2 regions of the Actinomadura keratinilytica genome follow, and region 2 is predicted to be linked to the other one. Evidence: riboswitches for the same ligand, from Rfam matches in the RefSeq annotation. Region 2 holds a riboswitch; the other holds the start of a gene.

Region 1 (4,205 bases), on a different contig from region 2:
GGCCCATCAGCTGGGACGCGCCGACGCTGGCCACCGCGGGCCCGGGCCGCACGCCCGAGCGCTGCAGGTAGCGGGTGTTGAGCGCCACGCCGGTGACCGCGGCGGGCGCGACCAGCTTGACGAACGACGCGGCCAGCTGCACCAGCACGGTGCGGCCCAGCGGCAGCGGCTCGGGCACGAAGCCCATCAGCATCAGCGCCGCCGCCAGGTAGGTGGCCGCCGCGGCGGCCAGCCCGACCGCCGCCCACCACCACTCGGCCTGCGCGATCAGGGTGGGCAGGTTCACGCTCGACAGCTGCGGCACCACGATGTAGGCGGCGGCGGTCAGCGCGACGATCGACAGGATGGTGCGCGGCCGGAACCGCTCCAGCCGCACCGGCGCGGCCTCGATCTCGGGCTTGAGCCGCAGGATCTGCTCGCGGATGCGGGGCAGCAGCTCCCGGTCCTGCCGGACCGCCGCGCGGGTGGACCGCGACAGCGCCACCCGCTGCAGCAGCGGCACCGCCCCGGCCAGCGTCCCCTCGCCGAGGACGCGCGCCGCGGACCGGACGGCGCGTTCCGGCCCCACCCGCAGCGCCACCGTGGTGAGCAGCTGCGCCAGGTCGATCCGCAGCGCCAGGTCGCCCGCGGCGATCTCGCCCGAGCGGGGGTCGACGACGCGGACGCGGCCGTCGTCGCCGACCAGGATCGCATCGCCCTCCAGGCGGCGGTGCGCCAGCCGGGCGGCCTGCAGCCGCCGCAGCTGCCGCCACACGTCCTCGAGCAGCTCGTCGGTGATCTCGGCGTCCGGCACTTCGTCCAGCGGCCGCCCGGGCACGTGCTCGTAGGCCAGCAGCGCCGCCTCGGTGCCGACCTCGCAGGTGGCCACCAGCCGCGGCGTGCGCACCCCCGCCGACTCCATGGCGTAGGCCATGAGCGACTCCTGCTCCAGCGAGCGGCGCAGCGACCGCAGCGCCCGGCGGGTGGAGCCGCCGCGCAGCCGCACCAGCCGCCACACCCGGTACAGCAGCCCGGCGGTCTGCTGGTCGCGGTCCAGCACCGTGACCCGCAGCTGCCAGTCGCCGTGCGGCAGGGCGCGCCCGGTGGCGTCGGCGGGCGCCTCGCCGGGGGAGTGCGCGGTCGCCACGGTGTAGCGGCGCGGATCGTCGGCGGCGCCGGGCACCTGCCGCCCGCGGACGGGCCGCAGCCCCAGCCGCTCCAGCGCGGCCAGCACGGCGGTGCCGGGCGGCCGCGGGTTGGGGGTGCCGACCGCGTACAGGGTGCCGTGGCCGATGGCGCTGCCGAGGCAGTAGGTGGCGGCCAGCGCCGCCACCGACGCGGTCGCGGCGGTCAGGCCGGTCAGCGCCGCCAGCCCGATCATCGTCCAGGTGACGGCCTGCCAGCGGGTCCGGCCGGCCATGCCGACCGCGGTGACGAACGCGATGACCGGCGTGATGTCGGTGTGCAGCGGCAGGGTGTCGGTGCCGCCCCAGATCAGCGAGTCCAGCACCCCGCCGGGCGCGGCCGGGACGACCAGGTCGTCCAGCAGGATGGTGAGGACGAACGCGATCACCGCGGCCAGCAGCGCGATCGCGACCCGCACCCCGTCCTTGTGGAACAGCCGTTCGACCGCGAACGCCACCGGCACCGCCAGCACCCCGAAGCTGGACACGAGCGTGGCCAGGGTGAGCAGGAACCGGGGGGCGTGCGCGGTGCCCTCGGCGATGTCGGTCTGCAGGCCGTGCGTGGTCTGCTGGGCGAACGACACCAGCAGCATGATCCCGACCAGCCCGGCCACCGCGGCGGCGAACCGGATGGCGTCCGAGGGCCGCCGGATCCGGTCGGGCCGGGCCGGCTCCTCCACCGGCACGCCGACCGGCGCCGCCGTGCCGGGAGGCGCCGTCTCCTCCTGGGTCTGCGTCACCGCCGCACCGCCGTCCGGACCTGTCATCGTGATGAGCGTTCCAGAACCGGCGGCGTCGCGTCGAGAGGCGCGCGCACCGTGCCGCGCCCCCGTCCCGCCCCCGGCCGGGAACAGTGTTCGCCCTGCGCCCGCGGCGATCGTCCCGTCCGTGAGCTGTGGTTATCGTACTGGCGGCCTGCCGCGGCGCCCGCGCGGGACGCCGCGAGGGCGCCGTGCCGCGCCGCCGGGGGGCGTCCCCCGGCGGACGATCGTCACGGAGCTTTTGGATAGAGTTCCCATAAAGGACGCCGTCGACCCTGTGCGGGAGAGACCTCACGCCGCCAGCGTGGGGCGCCGAAGGGGCAACCCTCCCCGGAACCTCTCAGGCAAAAGGACCGCTCGGGCGAGGCACCTCTGGAAAGCAGGCGCCGCCCCCCGGAAAGGGGCCGGGGGCGCCTCACCGAAGGGGAAACCCCGTTCCGCGGGTGAAGCTCTCAGGTGCCGAGACAGAGGGGGAGACCGGTCGCCGGACCGCGCCAGCGCGGCGGGCGGCCGCCCTGAGCGACCGCAGCAGCCCAGGAGGATCCCCAATGACCGGCCAGTTCTTCGCCCCGGTGGCGTCGCCGCAGCATCCCCCGACCCGGTTCGCCGACCGGCACATCGGGCCGTCCCCGGACGAGCACGCCCGGATGCTGGCGGCCATCGGCTACTCCGGGGCCGAGGCCCTGATCGACGACGCGGTGCCCGCCGCGATCCGCACCGCCCGCCCGCTGGACCTGCCGCCCGCCCTCAGCGAGACCGCGGCGCTGGCCCGGCTGCGCGAGCTGGCGAGCCGCAACACCGTGCTCACCTCCATGATCGGCCTGGGCTACCACGGCACGGTCACCCCCGGCGTGATCATGCGGAACGTGCTGGAGAACCCCGGCTGGTACACCGCCTACACGCCCTACCAGCCGGAGATCTCCCAGGGCCGCCTGGAGGCGCTGCTGAACTTCCAGACGGTGGTCGCCGACCTGACCGGGCTGCCGGTCGCAGGCGCCTCCATGCTGGACGAGGGGACCGCCGCCGCCGAGGCGATGGCCCTGGCGCACCGCGCGTCCAAGCGCAAGGAGCCCGGCACGTTCCTGGTGGACGCCGACGCGCTGCCGCAGACCATCGAGGTGATCCGCACCCGCGCCGTCCCCCTGGGCATCGAGGTGGCCGTCGCCGACCTGTCCGGCGGGCTGCCGGACGGCGACTTCTTCGGCGTGCTGCTGCAGTACCCGGGCGCGTCGGGCGCCGTGCGGGACCTGGCGCCGGTCGCCGGGCAGGCGCACGCGCGCGGCGCCCAGGTCGTGGTGGCCGCCGACCTGCTCGCGCTGACGCTGCTGCGGCCGCCCGGCGAGTTCGGCGCCGACATCGCGGTCGGGTCGGCGCAGCGGTTCGGCGTGCCGTACGGGTTCGGCGGCCCGCACGCCGGCTACCTGGCGGTGCGCGACGGGCTCCAGCGGCAGCTGCCCGGCCGCCTGGTGGGGGTGTCGGTGGACGCCGACGGCGCCACCGCCTACCGGCTGGCCCTGCAGACCCGCGAGCAGCACATCCGCCGCGAGAAGGCCACCAGCAACATCTGCACCGCCCAGGTGCTGCTGGCCGTGATGGCCGGCATGTACGCGGTGTACCACGGGCCCGAGGGGCTGGCGGCGATCGCCCAGCGCGTGCACCGCCGCGCCGCCGGGCTGGCCGCCGCGCTGCGGCGCGGCGGCGTGGAGGTGGTGCACGAGGCGTTCTTCGACACCGTGCTGGCCCGCGTGCCCGGCCGCGCCGACCAGGTCGTGGCCGCCGCCCTCGAGCGGGGGATCAACCTGCGCCGCGCCGACGCCGACCACGTCGGGATCGCCTGCGACGAGACCACGCTGCCCGAGCACGTCGCCGCCGTCCTGGAGGCGTTCGGCGTGGACCCGGCGCCCGGCGGCGACCCGGCCGACGCGTTCCCGCCGGAGCTGCGCCGCGAGAGCCCGTACCTGACCCACCCGGTGTTCCACGCGCACCGCTCCGAGACGGCGATGCTGCGCTACCTGCGCCGCCTGCAGGACAAGGACATCGCGCTGGACCGGTCGATGATCCCGCTCGGCTCCTGCACGATGAAGCTGAACGCGACCACCGAGATGGAGCCGATCACCTGGCCGGAGTTCGCGGACATCCACCCGTTCGCGCCGGTCGAGCAGGCCGCCGGGTACCTGGAGCTGATCGCCGAGCTGGAGGAGCGGCTCGCCGAGATCACCGGGTACGCCAAGGTGTCGGTGCAGCCCAACGCCGGGTCGCAGGGCGAGCTGGCCGGGCTGCT
Region 2 (4,205 bases):
GGCCCCGACGGAGTCGGCGATCTCGCGGAACGCCGCGAAGTCCAGCTGCCGGGGGTAGGCCGACCAGCCCGCCACGATCATCTTGGGGCGGTGCTCGGCGGCCAGCCGGGCGACCTCCTCCATGTCGATGCGGCCGTCCTCGGGCCGCACGTGGTAGGCGACCACGTTGAGCAGCTTGCCGGAGTAGTTCAGCCGCATGCCGTGGGTCAGGTGCCCGCCGTGCGCCAGGTCCAGCCCGAGGATGGTGTCGCCGGGCTGCAGCAGGGCGAAGTAGACCGCCGTGTTGGCCTGCGCGCCCGAGTGCGGCTGGACGTTGGCGTGCTCGGCGCCGAACAGCTCCTTGGCCCGGTCGATGGCCAGCTGCTCGGTGACGTCGACGTGCTCGCAGCCGCCGTAGTAGCGCCGCCCCGGGTAGCCCTCGGCGTACTTGTTGGTCAGCACCGAGCCCTGCGCCTCCAGCACCGCGACGGGCGCGAAGTTCTCCGAGGCGATCATTTCCAGCGTGCCCTGCTGGCGGCGCAGCTCGGCGGCGACGGCCTCGGCCACCTGCGGGTCGACGGCCGCCAGGGACTCGTTGAGGGACACGGTCAGCTCTCCTCGATCAGCTTGCTGTAGGCGGTGGCGTCGAGCAGGTCGCCCGGCTCCTCGCTTACCCGCACCTTGAAGATCCAGCCCTCGCCGTACGGGTCGTCGTTGATGACCTTCGGCTCGTCCACCACCGTGGCGTTGATCGCGGTGATCTCGCCGCTGACCGGCGAGTAGATGTCGCTGACCGACTTGGTCGACTCCACCTCCCCGCAGGGCTCCCCGGCCTCGACGGTGTCGCCCTCGCCGGCCTGCAGCTCGATGAAGACGATCTCGCCCAGGGCGTCGGCGGCGTGCTGGGTGATGCCGACGGTGACGATGCCGTCCTCGTTGTCGAGGCCGGACACCCACTCGTGCTCCTCGCTGTAGCGGAGCTGTTCCGGAACGCTCACGTTCGTTTCTCCCAGGTTTTTCAGGATCGCTTGTAGAACGGCAGGGGGACGACGTCGACCGGTTCGTGCCGGCCGCGGACGTCCACGGCGAGCCCGCTGTCCGCGGCGCCGCTGTCGACGTACGCCATGGCGATCGGCCTGCCCAGTGTGGGCGACGGAGCGCCGCTGGTCACGACGCCGCACGGCGTGCCGTCGGAGCCGACGACCGGGTACCCCTTGCGGGGCGCCCGGCGGCCGCGCGCGACCAGCCCCACGAGCCTACGGCCTGGCGCGGTCTCGGCCTGCGCCGCGAGCGCGGACCTGCCGACGAAGTCGGCCTTCTTGCCGAGCTTGACCACCCGGCCGAGCCCGGCCTCGTAGGGGGTGGTCTCGGCGGTCAGCTCGTTGCCGTACAGCGGCATGCCCGCCTCCAGGCGGAGGGTGTCGCGCGCCGACAGCCCGGCGGGCACCACGTCCTCGGCGTCGGCGAGCCTCCGCCACAGCGCCACGGCGTCGCCGGGGGAGACGAACAGTTCGAAGCCGTCTTCGCCGGTGTAGCCCGTGCGGGCGATGAGCGCGTCCACCCCGCCGACCTCCCCCGCCAGGACGGCGTAGTAACGCAGGTCGGCCAGCGGGGCGTCGGTGTGTTCGGACAGGACGGCCTGGGAGCGCGGGCCCTGCAGCGCGATCAGGGCGTAGGAGGCGGAGCGGTCGTCGACGGCCGCCTCGAAGCCGGCGGCCCGCTCGGTCAGCTCCGCGCGGACGGTGTCGGTGTTGGCGGCGTTGGCGACCACCAGGAACGTCTCGGCGGCGAGCCGGTAGACGATCAGGTCGTCCAGCACGCCGCCGTCGGGCGCGCAGATCATCGTGTAGCGGGCCTTGCCGACCGCCAGGGGGGACAGCTCGCCCACCAGCGCGTAGTCGAGTGCCGCGCCGGCCCCGGGCCCGGACACGAAGATCTCTCCCATGTGGGACAGATCGAACAGACCGGCCGCGGTGCGCACGGCGCGGTGCTCGGCGGTCTCGCTGTCGTAGCGCAGCGGCATCCGGTAGCCCGCGAAGTCGACGAGCGTGGCGCCGAGGTCGGCGTGGACCTCGTACAGCGGCGTCTTCCTGGACATGGGTGGGCTCCTTCATCGCGGGGGCGCGCGTCGGGACGGGCATCATCATCGTCCCATCGGCGCACCGGCGTCGTCGGTGCCTCCCCCTCTGTCATCGGCGCCTGAGAGCTTCACCCCTCGGGGGTTTTCACCTTCGGCGGGGGACGGCGTCCCCGCTTTCCAGAGGGCGCCTGGCCTGCGCGGTCCTGGGGCCTGAGAGGTTCCGGGGAGGATTTGCTCCTTCGGCGGCCCCCGCCGGCTGCGAGGGCGCTCTCCCGCGCGGGATCAGCGGCGCACGGCCAGCGTATCAGCGGCCCGTCCTCCCGCGTAGGCCCGCGTCGCACCCCTCCCGGGGTATGCCCGACCTGGGCACGCGCGGCCGGGAACGCCGCGGGACGCCCGAACGGCCCGCTACGGCCAAGGTGCACTCGTACGCGGTCGGATATACGGCTCATGACGTACCCTGAGCGGGTCGCCGAGATCACAGGAGGGTGCCACGGTGGACTGGCTGACGGGGGTGCTGATCCTCTTCCTGGGCCTGATGGCGTCCATCGCGCTGCACGAGCTCGGGCACTTCTCCTTCGCCAAGCTGTTCGGCGTGCGCACCACCCAGTTCATGGTGGGCTTCGGGCCCACGCTGTGGTCGCGGACCAAGGGTGAGACCGAGTACGGGATCAAGTGGATCCCGCTCGGCGGCTACATCCGCATGATCGGCATGCTGCCGCCGCGCCGGGGCGACCGGCCCGGGCAGGTCCGGCAGGTCTCCACCGGCCCGTGGCAGGGGCTGATCGAGTCGGCCCGCGGCGCGGCGCTGGAGGAGGTCCGGCCGGGCGACGAGAACCGCGTCTTCTACGCCAAGCCGTGGTGGCAGAAGCTCATCATCATGTTCGCCGGACCGGCCATGAACCTGGTCCTGGCCGTGCTGTTCTTCGCGATCCTGCTGATGGGCATCGGCACGCCCACCCCGCAGCCGGTGATCGGCTCGGTGGCCAAGTGCGCCATCCCGGCCGGGCAGGAGACCACCGAGTGCCCGGCGAACTACACGCCCACGCCCGCCGCGCAGGCGCGGCTGCAGGCGGGGGACCGGTTCGTCTCCTACGACGGCCGCAAGATCTCCTCCTACGAGCAGCTGCAGGAGCTGATCCGCGACTCCGGCGGCCGCACCGTGCCCGTCGTCGTCGAGCGCGACGGCCGCACGCTGCACCTGAGCATCGCCGTCACCCGCAACCAGATGTACGACCTCAAGGACCCCGACAAGATCGTCAACGTCGGGTTCCTCGGCATCACCCCGCTGCAGGAGCGCGAGCGGCAGGGCCCGGTGGCCGTCGCCGAGTACATGGGCGAGCTGACCGCGCACACCGCCGGGGCGCTGGTGCGCCTGCCCCAGCGGATGGTCGGGGTGTGGCAGGCGGCGTTCGGCGGCGAGGAGCGCGACCCCAACGGGCCGATCGGCGTGGTCGGGGTGAGCCGGCTCGGCGGCGAGATCGCCGCCTCCGAGAGCCCGGTGGTGGAGAAGCTGGCGATGTTCATCGCCCTGCTCGGCTCGGTGAACCTGGCGGTCGCCCTGTTCAACCTGATCCCGCTGCTGCCGCTGGACGGCGGGCACATGGCCGGGGCGCTGCTGGAGGCGCTCAAGAAGGCCGTCGCGCGGCTGCTCGGCCGGCCCGACCCGGGGTACGTGGACGTCGCCAAGGCGCTGCCGGTGACCTACGTGATGGCCGCCGTCCTGATCGTCATGGGCGGGCTGCTGATCTACGCCGACCTGGTCAACCCGATCAAATTCTCCGGCTGACGGCCCGCCCGCCGGGCGGGGGCGCCGGGGTCACGGCGACGCGGGCAGCTCGCCGGTCTTGTGGAAGGCGCGCAGCGCCTCCAGGTACGGGGTGATGTCCAGCCCCTGCTCGGCCAGCCACGCGTCCGACCCGTACGACCCCGCGTACCGCTCCGCGCCGTCGCAGATCAGCGTGACCACGCTGCCGCGTTCGCCGCGCGCCAGCATCTCCGCGATCAGCTCGACCGCGCCCCACATGTTGGTGCCGGTCGAGCCGCCGACGCCGCGCCCGGTGACCTCGGCGGTCCAGCGCATGGCGGCGATGGACGCCGCGTCCGGCACGTGGATCATCCGGTCGATCACCGACGGCAGGAACGA

What was found. A riboswitch is a leader RNA that binds a small molecule or an ion and turns the genes downstream of it on or off. The one in region 2 is predicted to bind glycine.
Region 1: it holds a riboswitch for glycine, as region 2 does, so the genes downstream of both, gcvP (aminomethyl-transferring glycine dehydrogenase) here and gcvT (glycine cleavage system aminomethyltransferase GcvT) in region 2, are expected to answer to the same signal.

The regions. Positions count from the first base shown of each region.
Region 1 covers NZ_BAABDO010000088.1:6,203-10,407, forward strand. The annotation lists gene ABD879_RS23560 (flippase-like domain-containing protein) at 1-1,930, opposite strand, end outside; glycine riboswitch at 2,195-2,290, shown strand; glycine riboswitch at 2,292-2,399, shown strand; gene gcvP (aminomethyl-transferring glycine dehydrogenase) at 2,473-4,205, shown strand, end outside.
Region 2 covers NZ_BAABDO010000013.1:21,817-26,021, forward strand. The annotation lists gene ABD879_RS07000 (serine hydroxymethyltransferase) at 1-591, opposite strand, end outside; gene gcvH (glycine cleavage system protein GcvH) at 588-977, opposite strand; gene gcvT (glycine cleavage system aminomethyltransferase GcvT) at 998-2,077, opposite strand; glycine riboswitch at 2,162-2,244, opposite strand; glycine riboswitch at 2,248-2,344, opposite strand; gene ABD879_RS07015 (M50 family metallopeptidase) at 2,556-3,848, shown strand; gene cds1 (L-cysteine desulfhydrase Cds1) at 3,879-4,205, opposite strand, start outside.